3 regions of the Priestia sp. MDV22-iso46 genome follow, and region 1 is predicted to be linked to each of the others. Evidence: riboswitches for the same ligand, from Rfam matches in the RefSeq annotation. Region 1 holds a riboswitch; each other region holds the start of a gene.

Region 1 (9,776 bases):
ACAATATATCGATTGGTGTAGAAACTTTGACATGTGCAAAGACCTGGTATGTCGAATTTTTGGAATAAAGAGCTCGCGTATCCTTTTTTGCTTAAGCAGAGGGAGAGACTTGCATTTAACTCATATATGTACAAAGAGACCTTTATCTATTAAAGGTCTCACTTTTAATAAAGGGGTATATAAACACAAGATATAAATCAGTACAGAAGCTGAGACTTTGTCTTAAGTGCATTAAATTATTTCATTATCTATCGCCCGGAGCAGGGTGGTCTACACCTTTGACATGATGTCGATGCTGGTTGTCTTCGCTGGTATAAAAGTCATAATAGTGAACGTGCATACCGTTGCCAATGGGAATAGCGGGACCAGAGTAGGCTTTGTAATGATGTGTATGTCCGTCTTCAAAAACAACATAGCCTTCTGTATAGTGAATGTGGCTTCCATCCTCGCTTTGAATTGGAGGAGACGTTACATCGAGGCACTGATGGACATGTCCTGACGCAACAGAAGTGTAGTCCACTGAGCCATGATTATGATGAGGAACAAACCCTGAAATAAAATCATCTTTGCCTATTTTTTTCATTTTACTTCCCCCTACAAATTCAATTTAAAAAAACTGTTTAAGTAAATTCTTTAAATGAGCATCTGAATTTCTCTTTTTAGTTAAATTCAAAAATACATGCTATTGATATGAACAAAGAAAAATAAATATGACTTTTGATAATCAGGATTTATAAAATGGGTAGTTTTCCTATGTGTTTGCCGTTTCTACTTGATAACTTTCACATATATTTATTAAGGAAGGACAAGTTATTATAAGAGAGGAAGTCAGCATAATGAGTTGGGAAAATAAAAAGAGTCTATGTCAGGATCAGGAGTTTGCGAGAATTCTAGGTGGACAAGGCAGTTTAGATGAAAATGGCGTTTGTTTGGTACAAAAGTTTCGGACGATTCGTTTTAAAATTTTAGGGCGTCCAACACGCTCTCCATTAGTTACTCCTCAATTTTTCACTTTTGAAGATTTAGATAGCAAAGGAAGAGCGCTAAATCTAGGTGAAACCGTGCTTTTGCAAGAAGAGGTAAATCCATTATTAACGGAGCTTAGAAAAAGAGATATTAAGGTTACGGCCGTTCACAACCATTGGCTATTTGAAGAGCCGAGAGCAATGTATATGCATTTTGAATCCGTAGAGCCACCGTTAGATTTTGCACGAAAAGTAAGAGAAGCGTTTAGAGTATTAAAAGGATAGAAAGCAGTTTTTTATAGAATCAGTTTAGTCTTACTTACTGCTTTTAAAATTAGATTAATAAAACTTTAAACATGTATATTATATATTTGTTTATAAACTGCTCTTGAATGAACCTATCAGGTTAACTAATTTTTGAGCAGTGAGATTATTCGAGTACTTCTATCCAAATAAAAAAAGCACGCGTTCGCCGCGTGCTTTTTTTATGTATAAACTTAAAATGCGTTTAGGGTGTTATCGCTTAACCACTGTTTGCGTTCAGCTGCATCTTCGAATAACTCATCTGCATTTGTAAATTGAGAAGCAATGACATATTCAATTGTTGCAAGAGGAGCTGTTAGCAAACGCCAGTTTAATACGATTGTATTATCTTGAGTCGTAGCGTATTCTTCACCTAACTCGTCCCACTTAACAGATTCAGGAGCATTGTCTGCTGCTTTTTTAACAGATTTCAAAGCTTCTTGGAATTTTTCACCTGCGCGGCCTTGGTACCATTCTGTTAATAGTTGTCCAATACCTTCATTTGTTTGCTGCTCGTTCCAGCTTTGAGGTACTGTAGCAATGAATTTTGCACGGAATGTCATTGCAGCCTTTGCTACATCTCCACGAACGATGTTTAAGCGGTATTGACGTCCTAGGTAAGGGAATTTGTCTCCCTCTTCAAAAGAACCAGTTTTAGCTGCAGAAGCTGCTGCTTTAGGAGCCTCTTTTTTAGCTGTTTCTTTTTTTACTGCTTCTTTCTTTGGAGCAGCTGGCTTTTCCTCAGCTGGCTGTGAACCGTTTAGTTGTTTTAAAATCCATGTTGCTTTGCGTGCGATGATTGAACGCACATTGTTTTCATTAAGACCTCTTGGGATAATAACTTTTACCCCTTCTTTGTCACAAATTTGCACCGTGATATCGGTTCTATTTGGAACGACTTCAATTTTGTAGTCAATTGTTTGATTGCCTGTTTGATACGTATACATAAAATTTTTCGTACTCCTTTCTACAAATCTTCATTTTATAAGCAAAGGTAGAGTTTGGTCAAATGAAAGAATAATCAGACAGTTATCAACTGCTGTTGCAGCGCCTTGCAGAATGATATGTATTCCAATATTTAGTGGAAAAGCGCCAATAATAATTGCTTCAATTCTTCTTTAGTTTTTACAAAAACATATAAAAATATGCCGATACTACTAATATAGATTAGACATTCTATTTCTTTAGATGGTATAGGGAATGAAAAATAAAAAAAGCGTTTCAAAGTTTACATGTGAAATGCTATATATGATGGTCATAACACTTACTGTAATTGAAGTGACAAATTATTATCTTATTATGAAACAAGAGCAAGCAGCCTCGATTATGCTAGTGATTACATTTCTGTTTGCTTTTCTTACAACTACCGTGTTCTATTTTATCATACGTCGCTCTATAATTGCGGTTGAAAATTTAACGAAAGTAATGAAAGGGGTTTCGTAAGGGGATTTATTGATATTTGTTCAGTATAAGAAACTGTAAGTATTGGTTTTTATGATAGCTTTCATAGAAAGAGATAATGAAAATTGACACGTTATAAAAGCCGTTGTATAGTGAGTACGCAAGGCGGCAGTCTGTCTTTTTTAATTCTTAGTAAACTTATAAGTTAAATAAAATATTTAAACACTGCATAAGGAGACGAAGAGATGAAGAATGAATTCCGTTTGGCAACAAATGACGACGCAGATAACTTATTGAACTTAACTCTACAAGCATATAAGCCTATTCGAGAGCGAGGCATTCCTTTCTTAGCAGCTACTGCTGATCTTGCCCTTGTTAAGAAAAATATTTCTCAAAACCTTTGCTATGTATATGAAGAAGATAAAAGAATCGCTGCAACTGTATCTATACGAATGCCTTGGGGAGAACATCCAGGTCCGTTTGCTGTTCCGCATCTTTGGTGGTTTGCAGTGGACCCGTCGTTTGCCAGGAAAGGCGTTGGTTCTAAGCTGCTGCATCTAGTAGAGGAAGAGGTAATAAAAAATACGTTTAAATCACCAGGTGTGTCTTTAGGAACAGCAAAAGAACATCCTTGGTTAGTTGAGATGTATGAACGAAAAGGATATGTTCAAGCTAAAGAAAAGCACCTTGCAGAAGGTTATACGACCGTATTTCTTTATAAAAAATTCAATGAGGTACACTATTTGTCGTAAAAGATAGAGAAGTGATCCAAATTAAGAAATGTGAAAGAGTGATAAATATGACCGATCAATTACTACTAAACGAGCTAATAGACATACGCCGTGAGCTGCACCGGTTTCCAGAACTTTCAATGAAAGAATATGAAACAACTAAACGTATTAAAAAGTGGTTAAAACACTATGATATTTCTATAGCGGATGAATTCCAATTAGACGTAGGAGCAGTAGCAGAAATTGTGGGAGGAAAGCCGGGACCTATTATCGCTATTCGAGCTGATATTGATGCGCTGCCAATTGAAGAAAAAACCAATCTGCCATTTGCTTCTGAAGTGAACGGTGTTATGCACGCATGCGGCCATGATTTTCATACGGCTTCTATAATCGGAGCAGCTATCCTTCTTAAAGAGCGTCAGCAGGAGCTTTGCGGTACGGTTCGATTTATCTTTCAGCCAGCCGAAGAAACGGCTTCTGGGGCAAAAATGCTAGTTGAAAAAGGTGTGCTCGAAGGAGTGGAAGCGATATTTGGGATGCATAACAAACCGGATCTTCCTGTAGGGACCATTGGTATCAAACCGGGACCTTTAATGGCAAGTGTTGATCGTTTTGAAATTGACGTCAAAGGAGTAGGAGGTCACGCAGGTATCCCTGAAAAAACAATAGACCCAATTGCTGCTGCTGGTCAAATTGTTACTAGTTTACAAACCATTGTCAGCCGTAATCTCAGCCCCTTTCAAAATGTTGTTGTCAGCATAACTCAAATCCATGGAGGGAGCTCGTGGAACGTCATTCCTGACAAAGTAACGCTTGAAGGAACTGTGCGTACCTTTCAAGAAGAAGCGAGAGAAAAAATACCGGCTCTTATGAAACGAACTGCTGAAGGGATTGGCGCAGCTTTCGGGGCTTCAGTAGACGTTAAATGGTATCCATATCTTCCTGTAGTAAACAATGATGATACGCTGGAAAAACTAGTTACTAAAGCGGCAGAGGATCTTAGTTATCAAGTCGTAGAAGCTGAACAATCGCCTGGAGGAGAAGATTTTGCCGTATATCAGCAGCATGTACCAGGATTTTTTGTATGGATGGGTACAGCTGGAGAATATGAATGGCACCATCCTTCTTTTTCATTAAATGAAGAGGCATTACTTGTAGCAGCTTCTTATTTTGCTAATCTAAGCTTTCATTTTTTGAATTCATTCCATTACCGAAAAAATTAAAATATTTTTATTTTTCTATTTACGGGGATGGAATTGTTTGATAAAATAAATTTTAAATTAAAAAAGTTATCACGAGTGGACGAGAGATCTGGCTCTTTGACTCCACAGCAACCTACGAATGTAAGGTGCTCCTACCAGCAAAGCATGTGCTTTGGGTGATAAAACGGGTGAAAAACTCATTTTGCATCAAAGCAAAATGAGTTTTTTTATTTTTCTAAAAGGAGAGGGTTTTATGAGTCATACAGCAGTTGCAGCACATACAGGAGAGAAAGCATTAAAGGAAGCAGTGAAATTATTAGGAAAGCATTATCAAGTAGCTTATCGGGAATTAGAAACATTTTATGAAATTGTGGTCGAAAACCATGTTCGTACATATGCTGTAGGCATAGATATTAAAGATGTACAAAAAGCAAATGAACTAGAAATTTATTCATCATGCTGTTCCAAGCTTGAGCGAGTAGGCTGTCTTTTATAGAAGAAGTCTGCTCGCGCCTCTATTTTTTAAGTGTTTTTAAATAGAAAGCATGGTTTTTGACAAGCAAAGAATCTGGTGGGTATAATCAATACTCACCAGGTTTTAAAATTAATCATAAATTGTCGAAATTTTTACACAAATTAAAGGTTACATTCGAAATGAATTGTGGTATGTTATAAAACAAGAATATTTTATGAAAGGAGCATTGAAATGGAAATGTCTCTTGAACACGGAAACGATGCAGGAAGCGAACAGCTTATTGATCGTATCCTAGACTTTTTAGAAGATGACGAAAAGTAAAAAAAGAGTGTGCGGTGCTATCCCTAGCCGCGCACTCTTTTTTTATCATGTGCGTAAAGGCAGCGCCATACTATGATACATAGGGATAGAATGAAAGAGTCTCTGTCAAAGGGATTGACGAATGGTTTTGTTTGATAGAAAATTTAGAAAAAGGAAAGAGATGAAGGGTATGTCGAACAAAACATCTTTGTATCAAACAAAAGAACAGTTAAAAAAACTTGTAAGCGAATTGGTTTCTATACCTAGCGTGACAGGAACGATGGCAGAAGTGGAAATGGCTGAATCGATAGCGTCTTATTTATTGAAGCTGCCTTACTTTCAAAAAAACGAGCAAGTCGAGCTTCATTCAACAGGAGACGGGCGATCGATTGTCACAGCTTTTGTTCAAGGGAAAAATACGAATAAAACAGTTGTACTAGTAAGTCATTACGATGTAGTGGATGTACAAGATTATGGACAGTGGAAAAAGGATGCTTTTCACGCTGATACATTAACGAGTACTTTTTATAACCATATGGAACAAGTTCCGGCGCACGTACAAAAGGATATGATAAAAGGAGACTGGCTTTTTGGCAGAGGAACGATGGACATGAAAGCAGGCATTGCCCTGCATATCAGTATGGTTGAACGAGCATGCAACGGAGAGTTTGACGGAAACATCCTGCTGCTGTCGGTGCCGGATGAAGAAGTAAATTCGCTTGGGATGAGAAAAGCAGTGCCTGTTCTTTTAGAACTTGCCCGCAAACATCAGCTGGATTTTTCTCTCATGCTAAATGCAGAACCAGTGTTCAGCCGCTATCCTGGAGATCAAACGAACTATGTGTACTCAGGATCGATTGGGAAGATCATGCCAAGCTTTTTGTGTTATGGAAAAGAAACTCATGTAGGGGAACCGCTAGCTGGTTTAAATGCTAATTTACTAGCTTCTTATTTAACAAAAGAAATAGAATTAAACGTTGATTTTTGCGAAAAAGTAAGAGAAGAAACGAGTCCACCTCCTACGGTGCTGATACAAAAAGATTTAAAAGAAGAGTATTCAGTTCAAGTTCCGCACTCTGCCGTTGTATTATTTAATTTATTTATGTTAAACCGCTCTCTTAAAGAAGTAACAGATCTGCTGTTGAAATCGGCTGACAAAGCGGCTTTGAATGTGAAAAAACACTATAATAAAGCCGCTAGGCAGTATGCTGCGGGAATGGAGGGTTCATCTCTTGACGTGAACGTATGGACGTATGAAGAACTTTATACTCATGCAGTCAAACAGCACGGTCAAAAATATGTGCAAGAAATGGAAGCAGCACTTTTGGCACAAGAGGATGATGATAGAAATAAAACCATTAAATTAGTAAACTCTTTAGCTGGTTTATGTAAAGAAGCAGCTCCGATGATGGTCTTATTTTTTACGCCGCCTCTTTATCCGGCCGTTTGTTCACATGATGATCCGTTTGTACAAGAGATTTTGTCAAACGTACAGGCAATTGCCAAAGAGCAATTCCAAGTGGAGCTAGTTGAACAAAGTTATTTTGGCGGAATTTCGGATTTAAGCTATGCCAGCCTGCAGCATCCGCTTCATACATTTAACACGTTGGTAGCAAATATGCCGCTATGGAATAAAGGGTATTATATCCCGCTAGAAGAGCTAGAGGAGCTGAAGGTGCCGGTGCTGAACATTGGACCGCTGGGAAGAGATGCGCATCAATGGACCGAAAGATTAGACGTTCAGTATTCCTTTGGAATTTTGCCTCATTTCATTTATCAAGCTATAAAGGAAGCACATAAATAAACATCCGTCCGCGGATGTTTATTTGTTGAATTTAAAAGAAGCTCCTTGTACGGTAATTTGTTGCGGTGTTAGAGCGTGATCTAATTCAACCAAAAATGGACGCTCTCCAACTTTTTTTAATGTATCATGGACAACACCTTGTGTTCCGCTGCAAAAAATAAGGTTTCCTCCATTGACATATAGTTTTTGACAACGTGCATCAAGTAAAGAGTCTTTGTAGCTTTGGGCAGACTGAATGTCAAGCAGTTTCGTCCACTTGCTGATGGATTCTTCGAGGTTATGTACAGCACAGTAAATATTTTTTAGCTGCAGCTGACCAGCTTGGTGAGAAGAAAGAGCCGCTAGCTTTGGCTTGCGTTTTTCTTCTGTTTCACCCCATTCAATAAAAAAAGGAAGAGGCAGGGAATCGTGGTCAGCTTCAATAAAACACATTTTCCATTGAAGTCTTTCTCCATCATTGGTTTGACGAGAACCCGCTACAGGACCTTTTACAGTGACATTCTTGCTTTCCAGCTCTTTTATTAGCAAATCCATATCATCTGTACGAAATGCAAATCGACCAAAATGACCAACCGGTGTATGTTCGTTAACAAGCTGCTGAATAAGGTCATTATCTGTAACAGTTTGAGCTAACGCGATATCTCTAAGTCCAAGCCATTCAATATAGCTGAGGTTAAAATAAGCCAACGTGTTAAAAGTGCCCCATTTTTCATGGATGCCGCCTTTAACGACATTTATTCCGTATTCGTTTAGTTCTTTCTGAGCTTTAATAGGATCAGGTGAAAAATGAACAAGATGATCAAAAGATAAGTGCATGGATAGGCCTCCTTTTAAGAGAGATTCTTTCCCATTATTATACGTTGTTTTCTTTTTTTAGAAGAGTAAAACGAATGATTATATAAAATAAAAATCTTAAAAAAAGCAAGCCGCGTATGTTTTAAACTCGACTTGCTTTAGATTTATTTAGCGACGACAGCTATGCCCTTTAAAGCAGCAGCCAAATGATTTATTAAACCATGGATATGAGCAGCAAGGTGAACCGCAGCGACAGCGGCGACGGCTAGAACGACGAGTAGAACGACGAGTAGAACGACGAGTAGAACGGCGAGTAGAACGGCGGGTAGAACGGCGAGTAGAACGACGAGTAGAACGGCGAGTAGTGCGGCGAGTAGTGCGGCGAGTAGAACGACGACGAGAGCGTCTGTGACGAGCAGTTGGCTCTTGGTACATAAATGTTTCAAGCTCAGTAGAAGCAATCGCTTCTGTTGCTTCTCTAATTCTTTCAGCATTGATATGCATATAAACACCTCCTGGCTAATTCGGTACATAATACAATATGTACAAGGAAGGCGTTTGGATATAGTGAAAACATGGAATTTGTCTAAATTTGTGAAAGAAATGGAGTGGTTTTCATGCTTCAAATCCTCGAACATCAAAGAGTGGATATCGCTCTTCAAATAGTAGCTGTGCAAGTAGAAGCTTATCAAGAAGAAGCAAGGCTCATTGGTTTTTCAGATATTCCTCAGCTTACAGAAAGCAAAGAAGATATTATGAAAAGCAAGGAAGTGTTTATCGGAGAAATGATTGAAGGTAAGCTAGCAGGAGTGCTGTCGTTTGAAAAAGAAAATGAGCGATTAACGATTTGCCGCCTCGTTGTGCGTCCTCGGGACTTTCGAAAGGGAATCGGAAGCCGTCTTTTAACACATGTACTTCAAAGATATTCTGAATGTGAATGTATCGTGTCTACAGCCGAAAAAAATACACCTGCGATTAAGCTATACGAAGCTCATCGGTTTTCAATTATAAAACGTACTGCAGCTGCTGATAATCTTGTGTTAGTAACGATGAAAAGAGATTGAGACATCGCTAAATTAATCCAAAGACCAACAAATGAGCTACATGCGCTAGTAGGAATCGGCTGCTGATTTCCGTGCAAGACTTCGCTTTCCTCGGGCGGCCGCTGAGCCTCCTCGTCGCTTCCGCTTATCCCGCAGGAGTCTCCGCCTTGCTCTCCAATCAACACAGCTAGTATACTCATAACAATAAAAAAATCCGAACGCGTTGGATTCTCCATCAAGAATCTCGATTCATCGTTCGGATCTTCTTTCAACTAAAATAATGTTTTCCCAGCCTCTACGATGAGAGTGTTTGCTCAGAATAATCTAGAGCTGTATGGCGCTGAATCAGCAGTAAAGCAGCTAAAGTGACAATTGCTCCGATAATAAAAGGCAGCGTCATATTGAGTTTAAAGGCAAATGCACCAAGCAGAGGGCCAAAAATACGCCCTAAGCTATCCATTGAGGCAGTTAGCCCCGAAGCAGAGCCATATCCTACTTTGGTTCTCATCGTAATTAATGAGAGGACACAAGGACGAATAAGGGCATTTCCTGCTGTAAATATGCACAAAAATAAGGTAGCATTAACGGCACTAGAAGATAACAAAATAGACGTAAATCCTATTGCTGAAACCAATAAGCCAATGGCCATCAGCTTTTTTTCATTTCCTTTTTTAAATCGCTGCAGCACACCGCCTTGAATCAGCGCTTGAGTTAAACCGCTCGCCATAAACATCCATCCGATTGTGGTAGGAGTAGC
Region 2 (9,776 bases), on a different contig from region 1:
TTGTGATCAATTTATTTTGCAGCTGCTGAACTTGCAGGCGCATGCGATATAGCTGCTCTCTTTGCTGTGCATTTGCACTGTGAGAAAACTCTTCAATTTCTTTATAAGCATTTTCTAATTTTTCCTGTGCTTTTGTATATTCAGTGTCGTTATAATGTTCTTGCTTCATGCCTTCCTGCAACTGGCCTTGTCCAAAGCGAATAGCATCTTCACACTGTTGCATAAGTTGATCCACTGCTTGACGAGTTGTCATTCTCTATTCCTCCTATTCGTTCATTTCTGTCTTATTTTGCGCAACTTTACTTCCCTTTACGACAAGAAGAACCTGTTAAATATAAGCATCCTTAAATTTGTTTGGCACTTTTTCACGTTTTTGATACAATTTGTTGATGTATATTGCATGTAAAAAGGAGGTTGCTGATTTGAATCAGACAAACCCGTTTCCGTATAAATCTGAAAACAAACGTTATCATACCTGGAATTACCACTTACGTAACCACTTTGGCCATAAGGTATTTAAAGTAGCCTTAGATGGAGGATTTGATTGTCCAAACAGAGATGGCACAGTAGCTCACGGCGGCTGTACGTTTTGCAGTGCTGCCGGTTCGGGGGATTTTGCCGGAAACAGAGCGGATGACCTTGTGACACAATTTAATGAAATCCGTGAAAAAATGCATCATAAATGGAAAGACGGAAAATACGTTGCTTACTTTCAAGCATTTACTAATACTCATGCTCCTGTCGAGGAGCTTCGTGAAAAATATGAAGCCGTCTTAAAGCTTCCCGGAGTTGTTGGGCTTTCTATCGCCACGCGCCCTGACTGTCTCCCCGACGATGTGGTGGAATACTTGGCTGAATTAAATGAACGAACTTATCTATGGGTAGAACTTGGACTGCAAACTGTTCATGAACGAACTTCACTGCTTATCAACCGGGCACACGATCATCAATGCTATGTAGATGGCGTAGCAAAGCTCAGAAAACACGGTATTCGCGTTTGTTCTCACATCATTAATGGTTTGCCTTTAGAAACACCTGATATGATGATGGAAACGGTACGTGAAGTAGCAAAATTAGACGTTCAAGGAATTAAGATTCATCTGCTTCATTTACTAAAAGGAACTCCTATGGTCAAACAGTATGAAAAGGGCCTTGTTGAATTTCTTTCATTTGAAGAATATGTAAAGCTTGTATGCGATCAGCTCGAAGTAATCCCTCCTGAGATGATTGTTCATCGTATTACAGGCGATGGACCGATAGACCTCATGGTTGGACCGATGTGGAGCGTAAATAAGTGGAGCGTATTAAATGCCATTGATCAAGAGCTCGAACGTCGTCAAAGCTATCAAGGAAAATCTTATGAAAAAGAGTTGATGGAAAGATGAAAATAGAACGTATCCTGCCTTTTGCCCGCACATTGCTCACTAATGCTGTGGCTCAAGGAGATGTCGCGATTGATGCCACAGCAGGAAATGGACATGATACATTGTTCTTAGCTAACTTAGTCGGAGATACAGGTCATGTATATGGATTTGATATTCAACCTCAAGCCATTCAAGCAACTCAGCAGCGATTGACAGAACACCATGTAGAAAACAGAGTAACACTTATCCAAGAAAGCCATAGCAATATAAACATGCTTCCTCGTTCTATTAAAGGACGAGTCACGGGCGCTGTCTTTAATTTAGGTTATTTACCAGGTGGAGATAAAGACATTGTCACCACTTCTGAAACAACAATCTCTGCAATTGAGCAGTTACTTGATTTGTTAGCACCTGAAGGAGTGATTGTGCTCGTTATTTATCATGGACACGAACAAGGGAAACAAGAAAGAGACGATTTACTAACGTATGTCCAAAATCTTGATCAAAAAGACGTTCACGTTTTACAATATCGTTTCATGAATCAGCAAAACAACCCTCCCTTCATCATTGCTATTGAAAAAAGATAAGCCGCATATGGCTTATCTTTTTAACATTCGGTACAAGCGTCCGTTGATATAGAAAAAGTAGCTGAGGGCTCCCCCCGCTTTTATTAACCTACGTGCATTCACATGAACATGTTTTTGTGCCCGCACTTTTTGATCTGACAAATAAACGCCCAAGAGTCCTTTATAGATAAAGCAGTGAAAGTGATAATCCGGCAGTTTTTTAGCATATTCGTCCGCTTTTACGACAAAATGCAAAAAGCGATCCATCATTTGCTGATAATGAGGATAATAAAAACAAAAGTTCAAATCTCCTCCTGCTTTATCTTCTTCTTGGTCAATTAAATAATCGAGTAAAATATGTAAGCCTTGAATATAAGGAAAATATCCTGCTTTTATTTTCTGCGTCATTTCTTCGGTCATCTCTTCTTGAAAGCTATAAGCAACTAAACAAAAAATTCCTAACGTTGAACCAGAGCACGCTGAAAATTCATACCACTCCATTTCAGGAACACTGTGCCGGTGAGCATCGAACCAATTCTCTAATCGTGGAACTCTTTCCTTGATTTCAACATGCTTATGTATTTGCAAATCACAATAATAATTAGCTAGTTCTAATAAATGTGAAGAGACTATATGGTAATTACAAGCTTTTCGCAAGGACTGCTGACAAGTCTGGACAAGTCCGGCTAAGTATCCTCCGTCGTCTTTATCCGCTCGAAAACGATAGTAATCCCCAAGAGGTGCATGAGGAGTCAACGCATCTGGCATCGATTCATGTAAGGCGGCAAAATCTTTAGGGTCTAGCGAATTGCTGCGGTCACATAAGTTATCTAAGTAATCGCTGATTGTTTGGTAGGCAACAATAAATTTCACGCATTCAATCATGTTTTCTTTCGCTAAAATCGATAGGATACCGCCTCCTTCACAATGAAAAGTTTTTGTATCGATACTTGCCAATGCTTGAGTACGCAATTCTTTATTAGGAATCTCTTTTGCTCGTTCGCGCCAATGATTAAGCTCATGATGAACGACAGGAAACACTTCTCGATAGATTTTTCTCATTAATGAAATAGGATGAGACGGAATCTTCATTTATTTTCACCTCAATTTTTTACCGCACTTATTAAATGTGAAGATCGACAAAACTTTTCGCATATGTAAAAACGTATTCTCTTTCAGGCTCATTAAAGATTTCGTGATACAGCTGAGACCATTCTTTGTAGATTTTTTCACTTAGCTCTATTTCATCAAACCACTGCCTAACAATCAGCTTTTCAATAATTTTATCTTCTCCTGCCTGCATCACAAGAAGCGGGACATCAGGCAAACGATCGATATCTTTAAAAGCTAAGTTGACAGCTTGGATCAATTCCCGGTACCATCTTACAGAAACTTTTGTAACATACAGTGAGTCATTTTCATCTTCATCTCGAACTTCTTGGTTTCTTGTTGCTTTTTCAACAGTGAGACCTAAATCGAAAAGTTTGTTCGGCATGACTTTATTTAACCCTTTAGATAGCATATCTAAATAAGCCGGTACTTGCTCTTTTAATCCTAGACAAGGAGAGGAAAGAATCGCACCCCATATAGGGAGGTTTTTTGTCTGGAGCGTACGAATAACCGCCAGTCCTCCCATACTGTGACCTAACAGGAAAATAGGCAAATCATATTTTTGCGCTTCACGTACCCATTCTTCCACTTCATACACATATTCATCAAAGGATAGGATATGTCCTCTTCTTCTTGTTGTTAAGCCTTGGCCAGGAAGGTCTCCCATAATTACGTGCATTCCAACCGAACGCCACATCTCAATCAGCCAGCGATAGCGTCCGTGATGCTCCGCTGCTCCATGGACCATGACAATAACGCCTTTTGGATTTACTGCTTCCCATTTATGCATTTGAGTTACTCCTTCTTCCTTTTTTTGTTTACCTGCTTAAAAAACCTTTGTACACTTACATTAGAAGATTTACTACTTTTTTTCAACTAATAAAGGGAGATGATTTGATGATTTATCCGTATAAAGAAAAAATGCCTACCATTGCACCCAGCTGCTTCATCGCAGACTATGTCACGATTACTGGAGATGTCACCATTGGTGAAGAAAGCAGCATTTGGTTTAACACTGTTATTAGAGGAGATGTTTCACCTACGATTATTGGTAAACGAGTAAATATACAAGATCAATCAACACTCCATCAAAGCCCAAATGCTCCATTGCTTATTGAGGATGATGTGACAGTAGGACATCAAGTTATTTTACATAGCTCCATCATCCGCAAACGCGCGCTCATTGGCATGGGTTCTATTATTTTAGACGGTGCAGAAATTGGTGAAGGTGCTTTTGTCGGTGCTGGAAGCTTAGTGCCTCCCGGTAAAAAAATACCACCTAATACTCTCGCACTCGGCCGACCTGCTAAAGTGATCCGCACTCTGACAGAAGAGGATTTAAAAGATATGCAGCGCATTCGTACAGAATATGTAGAAAAAGGGCAGTATTATAAGTCTATTAAGAAATCTGATTCTTCATTATAAAGGAAACGTTCCCTCAGAAAGTCACACTGAGGGAATTTTTTTAGTATCTCCACAAACTCTCCAATCATGTTCTATTCTCTCCACAATTGTAAAGAAATTTCCATATTAATTTACATCGTTTTAGTACTGCCTCCACAATTAAAGATTAAACTGAATAATAAAGACGTATTTATTGAAAAGGGAGCGACTCTATGAAAGCCAAGTTAATTCAGTATGTATACGATGCCGAATGCCGATTATTCAAAAGCGTAAACCAACATTTTGATCGAAAGCACTTAAATAGATTTTTACGTTTACTAACTCACGCCGGAGGAGCCACTTTTACCATTGTGATAGCGTGCTTGCTGCTATTTCTGTATCCTTCATCCGTCGCTTACGCTTGTGCGTTTTCTCTAGCCGTTAGTCATATTCCAGTCGCCATTGCTAAAAAACTATATCCGAGAAAACGACCTTATATTCAATTAAAACATACAAAAGTGTTAGAAAATCCATTAAAAGATCATTCATTTCCATCTGGGCATACAACAGCTATTTTTTCGTTGGTTACCCCTCTTATGATTGTTTATCCAGCCTTCGCTGCTGTTCTTTTGCCTCTTGCAGTAATGGTAGGAATTTCAAGAATTTATCTTGGCCTGCACTATCCGACGGATGTCATGGTAGGTCTGATACTGGGCATCTTTTCGGGTGCTGTTTCACTGAACATATTTTTAACTTAATTGATAGGAGGAGTACTAATGAGAATTGCTTTATTTACGGATACATTTGCTCCAGAAGTTAACGGAGCTGCTAAAACACTTTATCAATTTACTCAGTACGTCAAATCAAAGCAAATTCCCATCCAGGTATTTGCTCCTGAATTTGCTCATGATCAGTCATTTTCAACGTATGTTCACCGTTCGCCCAGCATGCCGTTTTTCCTTTATCCAAACAGCCGCTTTTCATTGCCAAACGTTCTAAAAATTAAAAAGCAGCTGCAGGCATTCAATCCTTCTATTATTCATTTGGCCACTCCTTTTACAATGGGGCTTTGCGGCTCCTATTACGGGAAAAGATTAGGTGTTCCTCTTGTCGGCTCTTATCATACCAATTTTGATGATTATTTATCTCACTATGAACTTGAAAAAATGCGTGTACCACTGCAAAAATATATGAAATGGTTTTATAAACCTGTACAAAAAATATTCGCTCCCTCTGAAGTGACCAAACAGCAGCTAGAAGAACAAGGGTTTCACAACGTAGATATTTGGTCGCGAGGAGTAAATCATAAATTATTTCATCCCCACTATGACCGCTTTGATATTCGTATTAAATATAATATAAAAAAACCCTACATCTTAACGTATGTAGGAAGATTAGCTAAAGAAAAGAACGCTGATTTTTTAATAAAAATCGCACGATCTCTACCTGATCATATCCGCCATCAAATTCACTGGGTTATTGTGGGAGACGGCCCTTTAAAAGAACAAATGCAGCAGCAAGCATCTGAGCATATGACATTTACAGGCTTCCTTGAAGGTAAGCAACTTGCTCATATCTATTCATCATCTGATTTGTTTGTTTTTCCTTCAGAAACAGAAACCTTCGGAAATGTTGTACTGGAATCTCTTGCTTCTGGAACTCCTGTAGTGGCAGCAAATGCAGGAGGAGTTAAACAGATGGTTCAGCACGGGCGAAACGGCTACCTTTGCAAACCTCACTCCTTAGAAGAATTCAGTTCGGCTATTACAGATTTACTCGATGATTTGCATCAGCGTCTTCACTTTGGCCATGCAGCGAGACAATACGCTCTTACTCAATCATGGGACGCCATTTTTCAGCATTTGCTTTCAGAATATGAAAGTGTCGTAGAAAAATCTGCTGCAGGTATTCAATGGGCATAAAAAAATCTCCGTTTTCACGGAGATTTTTTTATTATTTAGCTAAAGCTTGAGTTTTTAATGCTTCCGCTTTGTCTGTGAACTCCCAAGGAAGCTCCACATCCGTACGACCAAAGTGGCCGTAAGCTGCTGTTTGCTTATAAATTGGGCGACGTAAATCAAGCATTTTAATGATGCCTGCTGGACGTAGGTCAAAGTTTTTGCGTACTACGTCTACTAGTACTTCTTCAGAAACTTTTCCTGTACCGAATGTATCAATTGAAATAGATACTGGTTGTGCAACACCAATTGCATATGCTAGTTGTACTTCACATTTATCAGCAAGATCAGCTGCTACAATGTTTTTCGCAACATAACGAGCTGCATAAGCTGCTGAACGGTCTACTTTTGTTGCGTCCTTACCAGAGAATGCACCGCCGCCGTGACGAGCATATCCGCCGTAAGTATCAACGATAATTTTACGACCAGTTAAACCAGCATCTCCTTGAGGACCGCCGATTACGAAACGTCCTGTTGGGTTAATGAAATACTTTGTATTTTCATCAATTAACTCGTTTGGAACAACTGGATTAATAACATATTCTTTTAAGTTACGTTGAATTTGCTCTAACGTTACTTCTGGGTGATGCTGGGTTGAAATAACAATTGTATCGATGCGAACAGGTTTGTTGTTTTCATCATATTCAACTGTTACTTGTGTTTTACCATCCGGGCGAAGGTAAGGAAGAATTTCTTCTTTACGTACTTCTGTTAGACGGCGAGCAAGTTTATGAGCTAATGAAATTGGAAGAGGCATTAATTCTTTTGTTTCGTTACATGCATAACCAAACATTAACCCTTGGTCTCCAGCTCCGATTGCTTCGATTTCTTCATCTGACATTTGACCTTCACGTGCTTCTAACGCTTGGTCTACACCAGCAGCGATATCAGCTGACTGCTCGTCGATAGATGTTAATACTGCACAAGTTTCAGCATCAAATCCGTATTTTGCACGAGTATAGCCAATTCCTTTAATTGTTTCACGAACTGTTTTAGGAATATCCACGTAAGTAGAAGTTGTAATTTCACCACTTACTAAAACTAAACCAGTTGTTACGCTTGTTTCACAAGCAACACGAGCATTTGGATCCTTTGCTAGGATAGCATCAAGAATTGAGTCAGAAATTTGGTCACAAATTTTATCGGGATGTCCCTCTGTAACAGATTCTGACGTGAACAGACGACGTTGTGTTGACATCAGTTTTCCTCCTTATAAATACGATACATTGTGATACGGTACTCATTCCCTTATTTTCACTACACGTTAAAAAATATAAAAAAACCTTTCCTTGTATCGAGGAAAGGTATCAAATTCTACATAAGCCTTTCACTCTTATCGATCAAGGTTGTGCCCTTGCATCAGGTTAGCACCTTATCGTCTACACAAAAAAATGACGATGGTTGCTGGGTTTCATAGGGCCTGTCCCTCCACCAGCTCGGGATAAGAGAGTATCCGTTCAAGGACATATAATACATGAAAAAGCGCTTCACTGTCAACAACATTCAAATGGAAATCATCTCTTTATGTTTGAATGTGTTTTAATGTAACATACTCAAATTCCGAAATAGTACATCTTATTAAGAATCATCACTAAGTTTAGTTAATAAGACAGATCAAAATGAGGCTTTCACTTAAAATAGCTTCACTTTTTTTGCTCCTATCACATATACATGTGTCTAAAATAGGTATAACGTACATTTTTTTATAATACACAAACATTTTTAGTTAAATAGTATAGAATAATTAAATAAATGTGTTATACTAATTATAAATTTCAAACATTAATGAATAAATAATAGCTAAAAAAGGAAGGTAGTGCACATGAGTACTGTTGATATGTCTATCGAATTAAATGGTTTGCTTCAATTAAAAACAACAAAACACCAATTATCTGTTCCACAACTTGTTGAAAAAATTCTAGCTCGACGCGAAGGAACGCTGACTTCTACAGGTGCTGTGTCAGTCGAAACCGGAAAATATACAGGTCGCTCTCCTTTAGATAAATTTATTGTAAGCGATGCTGTGTCTTCAAAAGCGGTTGAATGGGGACCTGTCAATCAGCCAATTTCTGCTCAGCGATTCGATGCGCTATACAAAAAAGTCTTAACCCACTTAAAGAAGCAGGATGAACTTTTTGTTTTTAATGGATATGCTGGAGCTGATAAAAAGTATCAGTTACCAATTCAAGTAGTTAATGAATTTGCATGGCATAACCTATTCGCTCAGCAGTTATTCATTCGCCCTTCAGCCGAACAAAAAACAAATGATGATGTGAAGCCGTTTACAATTGTAGCAGCTCCAACGTTCAAAGCTGATCCTGAAACAGACGGGACGAATTCTGAAACCTTCATTATTCTTTCGTTAGAGCGACGCATCGTGCTAATTGGAGGAACTGAATACGCTGGTGAAATGAAAAAATCTATTTTCTCAGTGATGAACTTCTTGCTTCCTCAAAACAATATTCTATCCATGCACTGTTCTGCTAACGTAGGAGAAGAAGGTGACGTTGCATTATTCTTTGGTTTATCTGGAACGGGTAAAACAACGCTTTCTGCTGATGCAAACCGTCGTTTAATCGGAGATGACGAGCACGGTTGGTCAAGCTCTGGTGTATTTAATATTGAAGGAGGATGCTACGCGAAGTGCATTCAGCTTTCCGAAGAAAAAGAACCGCAAATTTTCAATGCAATTCGCTTCGGCGCCGTACTGGAAAATGTAGTGTTAAATCAAAATACGAAAGTAGCAGATTACAATGATAATAGTTTAACAGAGAATACTCGTGCCGCTTATTCAATTGACTCTATTGATAATACGGTATTGCCAAGCGTTGCTGGGCACCCTACAGCTATTGTCTTTTTAACTGCTGATGCCTTCGGCGTCTTGCCTCCAATCAGCAAGCTTACAAAAGAACAAGCAATGTACCATTTTCTGAGCGGATACACTAGTAAGTTAGCTGGAACAGAGCGCGGCGTAACATCGCCACAGGCTACTTTCTCTACATGCTTTGGTGAGCCTTTCTTACCCCTTGCTCCAACAACTTATGCAGAAATGCTAGGAAAGAAAATCGATGAACATAATGTAAATGTATACCTTGTAAATACTGGATGGACCGGCGGTGAATACGGCGTGGGCGAACGAATGAAGTTAAGTTACACTCGAGCTATGGTTCAAGCAGCCCTTGAAGGAGAACTAGCTAATACCGAAACAGTAACAGATGCTATTTTTGGTTTATCGATTCCAACTCATGTTCCGGGAGTTCCTGATGAAGTGCTTCAGCCTTCTAAAGCATGGAACGATGCGACAGCTTATAACCAAAAGGCAACTGAGCTTGCTGCTAAATTCAAAGCTAATTTCAAGCGTTTTAATGATGTAGCATCTGACATTTCAACATTAG
Region 3 (9,776 bases), on a different contig from region 1:
TTCTTTGGAAGGATTTTGGACGACCTCGAAGAAATTGTTTGTAAAAACAAGAGAATAGAAAGCTATGTTTAGCCAAAAGCCTGCCCGTAATTCACAGGCAGACTTTTGGAAGATTATGCATAATGTTTACAGAAACCTTGTAGCAGAAGGCTCAGTCAAACGTTATAATAGATAATGAATGATGATATATTCTCTATATTTGTCATATATTTGTATTACATATGTAATTGAAGAAAAACATTCACTTGATATACTGTTTAATGACTTAACTTTATCTTAAAATTTACAGTGAAATGCCTGTTTATAGAGGCTTAGAACATACACAGCAAATGGAGGAGCAATCATGGCAAACGAAAAGATGCAAGAAGGACTTGATCGTTTTATCAAGGAAGATTTAAATGACCTTTTAGGTAGACTGTTCCCCTTAATGGACCGGGAGTGTGCCGAAGAAAAAAGAAAGCTTATCGAAACAGCGGTAGAGTATATTTATTCGTCAGGATATCACCAGGGAGCCAAAGATTTAATTGAAACGCACCGAAAAGACGATTACAAATTGTTAAGGCAAAAATTAGCGTCAGCGCCTCCTAAAAACTAATTTTTTTGAAATTTCTTTTGACAACATAAATCTAAGGTGTTAAGATGACTCTACATTCAAAATATTATAAACAATTAAAACTCTTATTGAGAGAGGCGGAGGGACTGGCCCTGTGAAGCCCGGCAACCATTTAACATTCTTGTTGAAAAGGTGCTACATCCTGCAAAGCGTACAGCTTTGAAAAATAAGAGAGGATTTCATAGATACTATGCCTCTCTATTCGTGATAGAGAGGCTTTTTATTTTATGTGAATATGTTTTGAATGGACAATTTTATAAAAATGCATCAGGTGCTGTGTAACGAATGTACGCAGCTTAAAAGGGAAGACCGGTGAAAAGCCGGCGCGGTCCCGCCACTGTAATGGGGAGCAACTTATTAACCACTGTTTCATGTTGAAATGGGAAGGGATAGGAAGCGATGAACCTAAGTCAGGAGACCTGCCTGTTGTATGCACTTAAGCTCTACGGGATATAGAGAGGAGTGAGGAATACGTGTTGAGAAAAACAGGCTGTCTCAACTCTAGTTAAGTATGCGTATTATCTCTCTTTTCATTTCGAAAAGAGAGATTTTTTAGTTTACCGATAAAAAAATATACAGGGAGTGGAAAAAATGAGCAGTGTAAAAAGTTCGAACTTAGGTTATCCAAGAATTGGTGAAAAACGAGAATGGAAAAAAGCGCTTGAGCAGTTTTGGGCAGGAAAGCTAGAGAAAGGTATCTTTCTTCAAGAAATTAAAGCTCTTCGTCTAGCGCATCTAAAAAAACAGCGTGACGCAGGAATTGAATTGATTCCAGTCGGCGATTTTAGCTTATACGATCACGTGTTAGATACAGCTGTTATGTTCGGTCTAGTGCCAAAGCGCTTTGAGTATAACGGAGGACCAGTATCGCTTGAAACGTATTTTGACATCGCGAGAGGAACAAAAGGTGCGGTAGCTTCTACGATGACAAAATGGTTTAACACAAATTATCACTACATCGTACCGGAGCTTGAGGAATGTACGCCGGCACTTGTAGAGAATCGCCCGCTTCAGTTTTACAAAGAAGCAAAAGAAAAGCTGAATATTGAAGGCAAGCCCGTGATTTTAGGTCCAGTAACATTTGTGAAGCTGTCAAAAGGATATAAAGAAAGTGAGTTTAAAGAAGTAGTTGAACAGTTTGTTCCGCTTTATGCAACTATCTTAGCGGAGCTGCAGGCAGAAGGAGTAGAGTGGGTACAGATAGATGAGCCAATTTTATCTACAACGCTATCAAAAGAAGACCTGGCGCTTTACACAGAAGTCTATCAAACTTTGAAGGAAGCGGCACCGAATGTAAAAGTCATTTTGCAAACGTATTTTGACAGCGTTGATCACTACAAAGAAGTTGTGTCTCTTCCTGTTGAAGGAATCGGTTTAGACTTTGTGCATGACCGAGGCGAAAATCTCACTGCGCTTAATAAATATGGTTTTCCAACTGATAAAGTGCTGGCTGCGGGAGTGATTGACGGACGCAACATTTGGCGTGAAAACTTGGACGAACAGCTTTTAACGCTTAGTGAAATTGAAGAAGCCGTATCAAAAGACCGTTTGATTCTGCAGCCTTCATCAAGTTTATTACATGTTCCTGTCACGGTGAAAAATGAAGAAACCATTGATCCAGTATTGAAAAATGCGCTCTCTTTTGCAGATGAAAAGCTAAAGGAAATCACGCTTTTAACAAAAGCAGTGCAGCAAGGAAAAGAGTCGATAGAAGAAGAAATAAACGTAAGCAAACAGGCGATTCAAGCATTAAATGGTTCATCTTTTCGAAATCATCAAGACGTGCAAAAAGAGCTGAAGCAGCTGCACAGCTATAAAGCAGCGCGACAAGCGCCGTTTGACGTACGTCAACGCGTTCAGCAAGAAGCGTTTCAACTGCCGCTTCTTCCAACGACAACGATTGGAAGCTTTCCGCAAACAAAAGAAGTGCGAAAAGAGCGTTTAAAATGGCGTAAAGGCGAGTTAAGCGATGAAGCATATGAAGCGTACATTAACGAGGAAATAAAAAAATGGATTGAAATTCAAGAAGACATCGGCTTAGATGTCCTTGTGCACGGAGAGTTTGAGCGTACGGACATGGTCGAATACTTCGGTGAGAAATTAGGAGGCTTTCAGTTTACGAAGTTTGGCTGGGTGCAATCTTACGGTTCTCGCTGCGTGAAGCCGCCGCTTATTTACGGAGATGTATCGTATGAGCAGGCGATGACGATCAAAGAAACGGTCTACGCACAGTCTCTAACAAATAAGCCGGTTAAAGGAATGCTGACGGGTCCGATTACGATTTTAAATTGGTCGTTTGTGCGTGATGATATCCCGCGCTACGACGTGGCAAATCAAATTGCGCTTGCTCTTAGAAAAGAAGTAGAAGCACTTGAAAGTCAGGGCATTTCAATGATTCAAGTAGATGAACCGGCACTGCGTGAAGGATTGCCGTTAAAACGAGAAAACTGGGACAGCTACTTGAACGCTGCGGTGTATGCATTTAAACTAGCCACGGTATCGGTGCAAAACGAGACGCAAATTCACACGCATATGTGCTATTCAGAATTCGAAGAGATTATTGATGCCATCAAAGCGCTTGATGCCGACGTGATTTCCATTGAAACGTCTAAAAGCCACGGTGAATTAATTTATGCGTTTGAAAAACATACGTACAATCAAGGAATCGGACTTGGCGTGTATGATATCCACAGTCCGCGCGTACCGAAGCTTGAAGAGCTTCAGCGAAACATTGACCGCGCTCTGCAGGTACTTGATCCTGCATTATTTTGGATTAATCCCGACTGCGGCCTTAAAACAAGAGGAATCAGCGAGACGGTTGAAGCTTTAAAAGTCATGGTTGAGTCCGCAAAACAAACCAGACAAAATTTATTACAAAACGTTTAATGATAAGAAATTAAAGAACAAGCAGTGTAACCGCTACACTGCTTGTTCTTATGGGATTTTAAAAGGCCAAAAATATCCATTGACACTTCCCCTACATTTTTGTATCTTTTTAAAGGTGTTTTTAAAATCAGGGAGGTACAACATGAGTAACAACAGCACGCAGCACGTTAAAATTGTAACAGCGGATCCATCAGCGCTAGGTCTATTCGGACTTGCCATGGTGACACTTGTTGCATCGTTTCAAAAGCTTGGGGTAACCGATGGTGTTTCATTGGTATTGCCATGGGCGATTTTTTTAGGCGGGATAGGGCAGTTAATCGCGTCTATGCAAGATTTCAAACATAATAATACCTTCGGCGCAACTGCTTTTGGTGCCTTCGGGTTATTTTGGCTAGGTGTAGCTATGACATGGCTTATTCAGCTTGGAGCATTTGGGGAAGCGCTCGCAAAAGAAGCGGATCCGAAGCAGCTCGCATTTGCTTTTGTCGGCTACTTGATTTTCAGCGTTTTTATGACAGTTGGAGCAATGGGCACTCATAAAGTATTATTTATTATTTTTGTGTTAATCGATTTCTTATTCATTGGATTATCGCTAAGTACATTTGGTGTGGCATATGAGTACACGCACTTACTAGCAGCAGTTTCAGAGCTATTAATTGCTCTGTTTTCATTCTATGGATCTGCAGCGGCTGTATTAAATACTCACTACGGTCGAGTTGTGCTTCCGGTGGGCAAGCCGTTTGGTGCATTTATTAAATAATCAAGACGTTAATTAAAAAGCGAAGTAGGATTGAATTCTGTATGATGCAGAGGTCAATCCTTTTTTGTTTGGGCATTTTTATATATAGTAGAAAGAGATAGTTATATGTAAGAGAAGCTTTTAGAGAAAAAAGAGAAATACATAATGAAAGGAAACGTTTCAATGATTATAAGACAAGTGGATGAAAAAGATTTAAACCAATTAATTACTTTAGAAAACAAAGGCTTTACACCTGAAGAAGCTGCCTCAAAAGACGCATTCATCACGCGGATCAGCACCATTCCTGATACGTTTATCATCGCCCAAGAAAATGAAGAAATAATCGGATATGTGAACGGTCCCGTCATTTCAGCTCCGTTTATTACGGATGATTTGTTTGAAAAAACGATTTCGAACCCTGAGACAGGCGGTCATCAAAGTATTTTGGGTATCGTTGTAAATCCCAAGCATCATCACAAAGGAATTGCCAGTATGCTGTTAAGAGAATTTGAAAAACAAGCGCGGAACAAACAGCGCTTAACGGTTACCTTAACATGTAAAGAAGAATTGATTCCGTTTTACGAAAAAAACGGATATGTGAATCAAGGAGTAGCGGAGTCTCAGCATGCAGGCGTGCAGTGGTTTAATATGAGTAAGGAGCTTTAACAAACAGACAATGAAATATAAAAAAGCACAAGCTTCTTTTAAGGAGTTTGTGCTTTTTTATATTAATTTCTGTGTAGTTATTGTAAATATGTAAAAGTAAAGATGGTATTTACATGAATAAGTACGGCTTTTTTTATTGAGAGGGTGAACATGTGTTTAATCTATTTCGTTGCTTCTAGCGGTTGATTGGAGGGCAAGGCGAAGACTCCTGCGGGAAAAGCGGCACAGATGAGACCCCGCAGGAGCGAAAGCGACGAGGAGGCTCAGCGGCCGCCCGCGGAAAGCGAAGCCTTGCACGGAAATCAAGAGCGGTGTAACAAGCGATTCATACTCAATCATTTCTCCCATTTTTTCGTCTTTAGATTGGATTAATCTCGTTATATTTAAATCTCTTTTTTAGGTAGGTAAGAGACATTGATTTGTCAAATATATTTGACAGTAACAAGGAAGATAATATAAGATATGGATGTAAAAAGTTTTTTACATTTTAGAGATGAGTGATGAATGGTGGAAAATCGAATTAAAGAACTGCGTAAAAGCAAACGAATGTCTCAAGATGAATTGGCAAAAGTATGCGGCGTATCGAGACAAACGATTAATGCAATTGAAAACAATAAGTATGATCCAAGCTTGACCCTTGCTTTTCAACTGGCTGCAGAGCTGGGAGCAACAGTAGATGAGCTGTTTTTATTTCATAAATCATGATGAGTTAGTTAAAAAGAGAAGGTAATGTGAAGTAGCGATCTTACTAGTAGAAGTTTTGACATTTCTGTACTATAAGCTAAAAGCACATAAGTAAATAGTAGATCAATATTACTTCTATCACTTTATAAAAAGAGATTTACAGAGCAACGGTGGTGAAATGAATGAAAAATCGAGCTGCCGGAGTAGCTCTTACAAGTACGGGCATGTTACTGTTGATGGTAACGTTAGTACTTCCTGTTCCGGGATTAACGTATAGTTTACTTGTAGGAAGCAGCATTGTACTAAAGGGCTGCGGAACAGGAGGAATAAAAAGGTGTATCATGTGAATGCAGCGTGATGTAGAAAAGGAGGTTCCTTTTGAAAAAAAGAACGATTATTATAGCTGCACTTTTATTTATCGTCGTATTTTATTTTACATATACCGGGAAAGCCTATCAGTTAAAAGACGTCATAAAAGTAGATGAAGCAAACGTTACGCGTATTGAAATAGATACGGACGAAGGAAAACGTGTAGTAGATGATAAAAAAGAGATAAAGCAAATCGTACATTCTTTGGCAAAAGTAGAAGTAAAAAAAAGCAAGGAGCTCGACCCAAAGTTTGACCAAGCTTACTGGGTAAAAATCGTCGAAAACGGAAAAGATGCGTACGGCTTAACGATTTACGATAATGACTACATAAAAGCGTTTAGCTTTGAAGATAAAAAACAGGCGACATATACGATTGTTAAAGATCAAAAAGTAGATGTTAAAAAGCTGTTTTCAACTAAATAAACGTGAAATAAGTTTTCTCAAGCCTACTAAAAAAGACAGCCTGCGCTGTCTTTTTTTATTAAAATAATAGATTGAAAATTATGACTATTTAAAGCGAAATTAATCCTTGCCTATATAATTAATAAATGATTGAATTAGGTCAATATCAGGGTTAACCAATAGTGCTGGAAGAAGGCCGAATGTTAATAATACAAGAACGTTTGATCCAATAAAGATGCGAAGTGCTTTTTTGATTTTCATGATATTTCCTCCCTTTTTTATATTTTCGTATAAAAAGAGAAAAAAATCAATAGAAATGTGACGGAATTGTGAACTTTTTGTCTGATAGTCCCTGATAGATTATAAAAATTCCCTCTCTATACTAGATAAAGAGGGGATATAGCAAGTCATAAAATATGTAGAAACATTAAAAGTACATGCGCAGATTCCCAATGAAACGATAAAGAAAATAGCATGAAAAACCAATTAAGACACATCCTGCCGCAATAGAAACCCATTTAATATAAAGCTGATTCAGCACTTTTCTAGTTCCAGAGACAATCGTCATTAAGCCTAGGTCATGAATTAAAATCCCTGTTAATATTCCGGCAGCAATCAGCAGGAAATGAAAAGAATGAGAGGATTGAAGCGAATTAGTCAGCACCGTTCCAAACACGCTGAGCCAAAAAATGAGATTGCTAGGAGAAATCGCAACAAAGATCCCGTTCATATAGGAAGATGCAAACGACTTTTTTACGTGCTCTCCAGGAGACGTTATATCATGGTCGGCATGTCTAATGCTGTCATAGCCAATATAAAGTAAAAAAAGCGCTCCTATAAGCCACATCATAAGCTGTATAAAAGGAGCCGATAAAAAAGAAGCCAGTCCAGAGTAAAGAAGCACAATTAATAATAAATCAACCGTCATGCCCCCAAGTCCCACAACCCATCCGTGAAGAAAACCGTTTTTTAAACCTTGTTTTGTCATTTCAATTGTCACCGTACCAACGGGAAGGGCAATCGAAAGACCGAGCAGTACATTTGTTAAAAATAACGTCACCAAAAACAAAACCTCTTTCAATCTTGTATCTACTATTATTTTCCGTTTAAGTGGTCTTTCATTATATAAAAATATGTAATAAAATTCAATATTATGTATAAAAAACATACGGTAAATATAAGAGGAGGAAAAAGTAAATGAAATTAATTTGTGAATCGTTGGAAAAAGAAGACTATACGCAAGAACTTCTAGAGGTGAACTTTACACATCCTTTGATTCAACAAAAGGTACGTGAACTCAAAAGCGGCTTGCCTCATTCTTCCCTAGAGTACATAAAAAAAGCATATGAGTTTGTGAGAGATGAAGTATCTCATTCCTGGGATATTCAAAGCAGAATCATCACGAAAACCGCTTCAGAGGCTTTAAAAGAAAAGGAAGGAATTTGTTACAGCAAGTGTAATCTATTAGCCGCTTTGCTGCGTGCAGAAGGGATTCCAACAGGCTTTTGTTATCAAAGACTGATACTTGGAGATACAATAGACACAGGCTACTGTATTCATGCGTTAAATGCTGTCTATATCGAAATCGAAAAGAGGTGGATTCGATTAGACGCAAGAGGAAATAAAGAAGGAGTGCAGGCGGATTTTTCGCTAAAAAAAGAAAAATTAGCTTTTACAGCGAATTCTGCACGGGGGGAAGTGGATTATTCACTTATTTATACAAAACCTCATAAAGAAACAATGGACGTGTTGTCTCAGCATGAAGACTGCCTGGATATGTATTTACACCACTTGCCTACTGAGCTATAAAAAGAGGGTGGAACAAAAGTAGTGTAGTTAAAAGAAGATTCAAACGAGATGGATTTTTTATAATATAGGTGCTTCTAGCTGGTGATTGGAGGGCAAGACGAAGACTCCTGCGGGAAAAGCGGAAGGGGTGAGACCCCGCAGGAGCGGAAGCTACGAGGAGGCTCACCGGCCGCCCGCGGAAAGCGAAGTCTTGCACGGAAATCAACAGCGGTGTAACAAGCAGTTCAGCTCACCTCTCCAATTTGTTCGTCTTTAGGCAAAATGGACTTAGATACCTCAACCTCTTCACCATTTTAAACGCTTTCCTGCACGGTGGCTGACGGTCTTTTAAACGCAGCAACAAACCACACAATATTCGTAATCAGCAAACCTAAACAAGAAATCATTATTCCTATAATTGAAGATAAGTTTCCTGAGAAATCTTCTAATCCGAATAAAAACAGAGCCGGCATCAGTAATAGAGTACTAGCAGCGATTAAAAGTCCGATGCTGCAAAAAGCAGCCATGACAAATTTTAAAAAATGCATTCCTATCAGATAAAAAGCTAAAGGCAACAAATATAAAAACAGAACCATGCCAAGAGATAACCACAGCCCTGTTGAGCCGAACGTATTAACGTTGGGGCCTGAATCTGCTAGAGGAGAAAGCGAACCAAGAACCAAAACGAAGCAGAAAAATAGGGCGGAAAGCAAAGTGGTGACTATCACACTATTTTTTGCTGTAGAATTACGCACTGTTTTTTAACCTCCTTTCCAATAAATAAGCATATGGATTAATTTTACAATAAAAAATTCAATTAAAAAACCATTTCTTTACAAAAACCTTTGATAGGTTGGATAATAATGAAGAGAAGCCGGGTTAAGATAATACACGTGTACATATTTTTTGTGTGGACCTGGATAGTGGGTTTCGTGCCAGTATTGCGCCAGTATTGTTTGAATAGGATGCGAATGAGGGGCTTCGCCGTAATGTCCGTAGTAGAGGCCGCTGCCTGAATAAGGAGAATACATAAAATCACCTGCCTGCTTAAATGAATGTGTTACACGGTATGTTTTTATATGGATTAACGTTCTTCTACAGTGTAAAAAGGGCACAAATAGGTCATTGGCTATATGAATGCTCCATTACAGTAAAAAAGACCTCTAAAAGCAAGAGGTCATAAGCTAAGCATCTGTATGTTCTTCACTTGGATTCCTTTGAAAATCCAAAAAACGAGTTCCTTGAAACGTCAGCATTCCTTCGTCGCCTTCTGCAAGCATGCCGTATTCGCGGCCTGAAACAGTAAATTCAGAGCGGTCGGTGCTTTCAAACTGAAAGGTTACGTAGTAGGTTGTAGACGTGTGAGAGTGATGATGTTCGTGAGCGTGACTGTTGTGGCGGTGGACGTTTGTCCGTTTGCCCGTAACTTTTGCTTTTACGGAGAGACGGGGAGACTGCTCATTTTTACTCCACGTGCCGATTCCTTTAAAAATAGAAAATAGAAAAATACCAATAACTATAACAAAAAATAGCATCACAAACGTAGGCATTCCGTTAAATAACGCGTCATCTGGAAAAAAAGCGCCTCCGCTTACGTCATCGGGCACATCACCTTCAAAAACAATGTCA

The links. Region 1 has a riboswitch for S-adenosylmethionine ahead of AC4NPH_RS09045 (hypothetical protein). Riboswitches for the same ligand answer to the same signal wherever they lie in the genome.
Region 2: another riboswitch for S-adenosylmethionine. It lies ahead of metK (methionine adenosyltransferase); the one in region 1 lies ahead of AC4NPH_RS09045 (hypothetical protein).
Region 3: another riboswitch for S-adenosylmethionine. It lies ahead of metE (5-methyltetrahydropteroyltriglutamate--homocysteine S-methyltransferase); the one in region 1 lies ahead of AC4NPH_RS09045 (hypothetical protein).

What each region holds. Positions count from the first base shown of each region.
Region 1 is NZ_JBZVWT010000001.1:1,758,402-1,768,177, reverse strand. Features, by position in the region: gene AC4NPH_RS09075 (YmaF family protein) at 245-583, opposite strand; gene AC4NPH_RS09070 (DUF1259 domain-containing protein) at 837-1,250, shown strand; gene AC4NPH_RS09065 (M48 family metallopeptidase) at 1,463-2,215, opposite strand; gene AC4NPH_RS09060 (hypothetical protein) at 2,517-2,711, shown strand; gene AC4NPH_RS09055 (GNAT family N-acetyltransferase) at 2,915-3,421, shown strand; gene AC4NPH_RS09050 (M20 peptidase aminoacylase family protein) at 3,469-4,623, shown strand; SAM riboswitch class I at 4,687-4,788, shown strand; gene AC4NPH_RS09045 (hypothetical protein) at 4,856-5,098, shown strand; gene AC4NPH_RS09040 (M20/M25/M40 family metallo-hydrolase) at 5,568-7,181, shown strand; gene AC4NPH_RS09035 (VOC family protein) at 7,200-7,997, opposite strand; gene AC4NPH_RS09030 (CotG/ExsB N-terminal domain-containing protein) at 8,145-8,480, opposite strand; gene AC4NPH_RS09025 (GNAT family N-acetyltransferase) at 8,594-9,040, shown strand; gene AC4NPH_RS09020 (hypothetical protein) at 8,968-9,291, opposite strand; gene AC4NPH_RS09015 (MFS transporter) at 9,315-9,776, opposite strand, start outside.
Region 2 is NZ_JBZVWT010000006.1:36,686-46,461, reverse strand. Features, by position in the region: gene AC4NPH_RS23715 (YtzC family protein) at 1-253, opposite strand, end outside; gene mnmL (tRNA modification radical SAM protein MnmL/YtqA) at 423-1,385, shown strand; gene mnmM (tRNA 5-(aminomethyl)-2-thiouridylate-methyltransferase MnmM) at 1,382-1,951, shown strand; gene AC4NPH_RS23700 (tetraprenyl-beta-curcumene synthase family protein) at 1,964-3,022, opposite strand; gene AC4NPH_RS23695 (alpha/beta fold hydrolase) at 3,054-3,830, opposite strand; gene AC4NPH_RS23690 (gamma carbonic anhydrase) at 3,938-4,465, shown strand; gene AC4NPH_RS23685 (phosphatase PAP2 family protein) at 4,657-5,181, shown strand; gene AC4NPH_RS23680 (glycosyltransferase family 4 protein) at 5,200-6,345, shown strand; gene metK (methionine adenosyltransferase) at 6,377-7,579, opposite strand; SAM riboswitch class I at 7,712-7,829, opposite strand; gene pckA (phosphoenolpyruvate carboxykinase (ATP)) at 8,204-9,776, shown strand, end outside.
Region 3 is NZ_JBZVWT010000003.1:156,614-166,389, forward strand. Features, by position in the region: gene AC4NPH_RS17995 (metallophosphoesterase family protein) at 1-44, shown strand, start outside; gene AC4NPH_RS18000 (hypothetical protein) at 344-595, shown strand; SAM riboswitch class I at 676-786, shown strand; cobalamin riboswitch at 866-1,054, shown strand; gene metE (5-methyltetrahydropteroyltriglutamate--homocysteine S-methyltransferase) at 1,205-3,499, shown strand; gene AC4NPH_RS18010 (acetate uptake transporter) at 3,642-4,259, shown strand; gene AC4NPH_RS18015 (GNAT family N-acetyltransferase) at 4,404-4,904, shown strand; gene AC4NPH_RS18020 (hypothetical protein) at 5,087-5,221, shown strand; gene AC4NPH_RS18025 (helix-turn-helix transcriptional regulator) at 5,409-5,609, shown strand; gene AC4NPH_RS18030 (hypothetical protein) at 5,771-5,935, shown strand; gene AC4NPH_RS18035 (DUF5301 domain-containing protein) at 5,967-6,380, shown strand; gene AC4NPH_RS18040 (hypothetical protein) at 6,480-6,620, opposite strand; gene AC4NPH_RS18045 (LysE family translocator) at 6,787-7,419, opposite strand; gene AC4NPH_RS18050 (transglutaminase-like domain-containing protein) at 7,557-8,168, shown strand; gene AC4NPH_RS18055 (hypothetical protein) at 8,250-8,384, shown strand; gene AC4NPH_RS18060 (DUF5391 family protein) at 8,462-8,902, opposite strand; gene AC4NPH_RS18065 (DUF2500 domain-containing protein) at 9,332-9,776, opposite strand, start outside.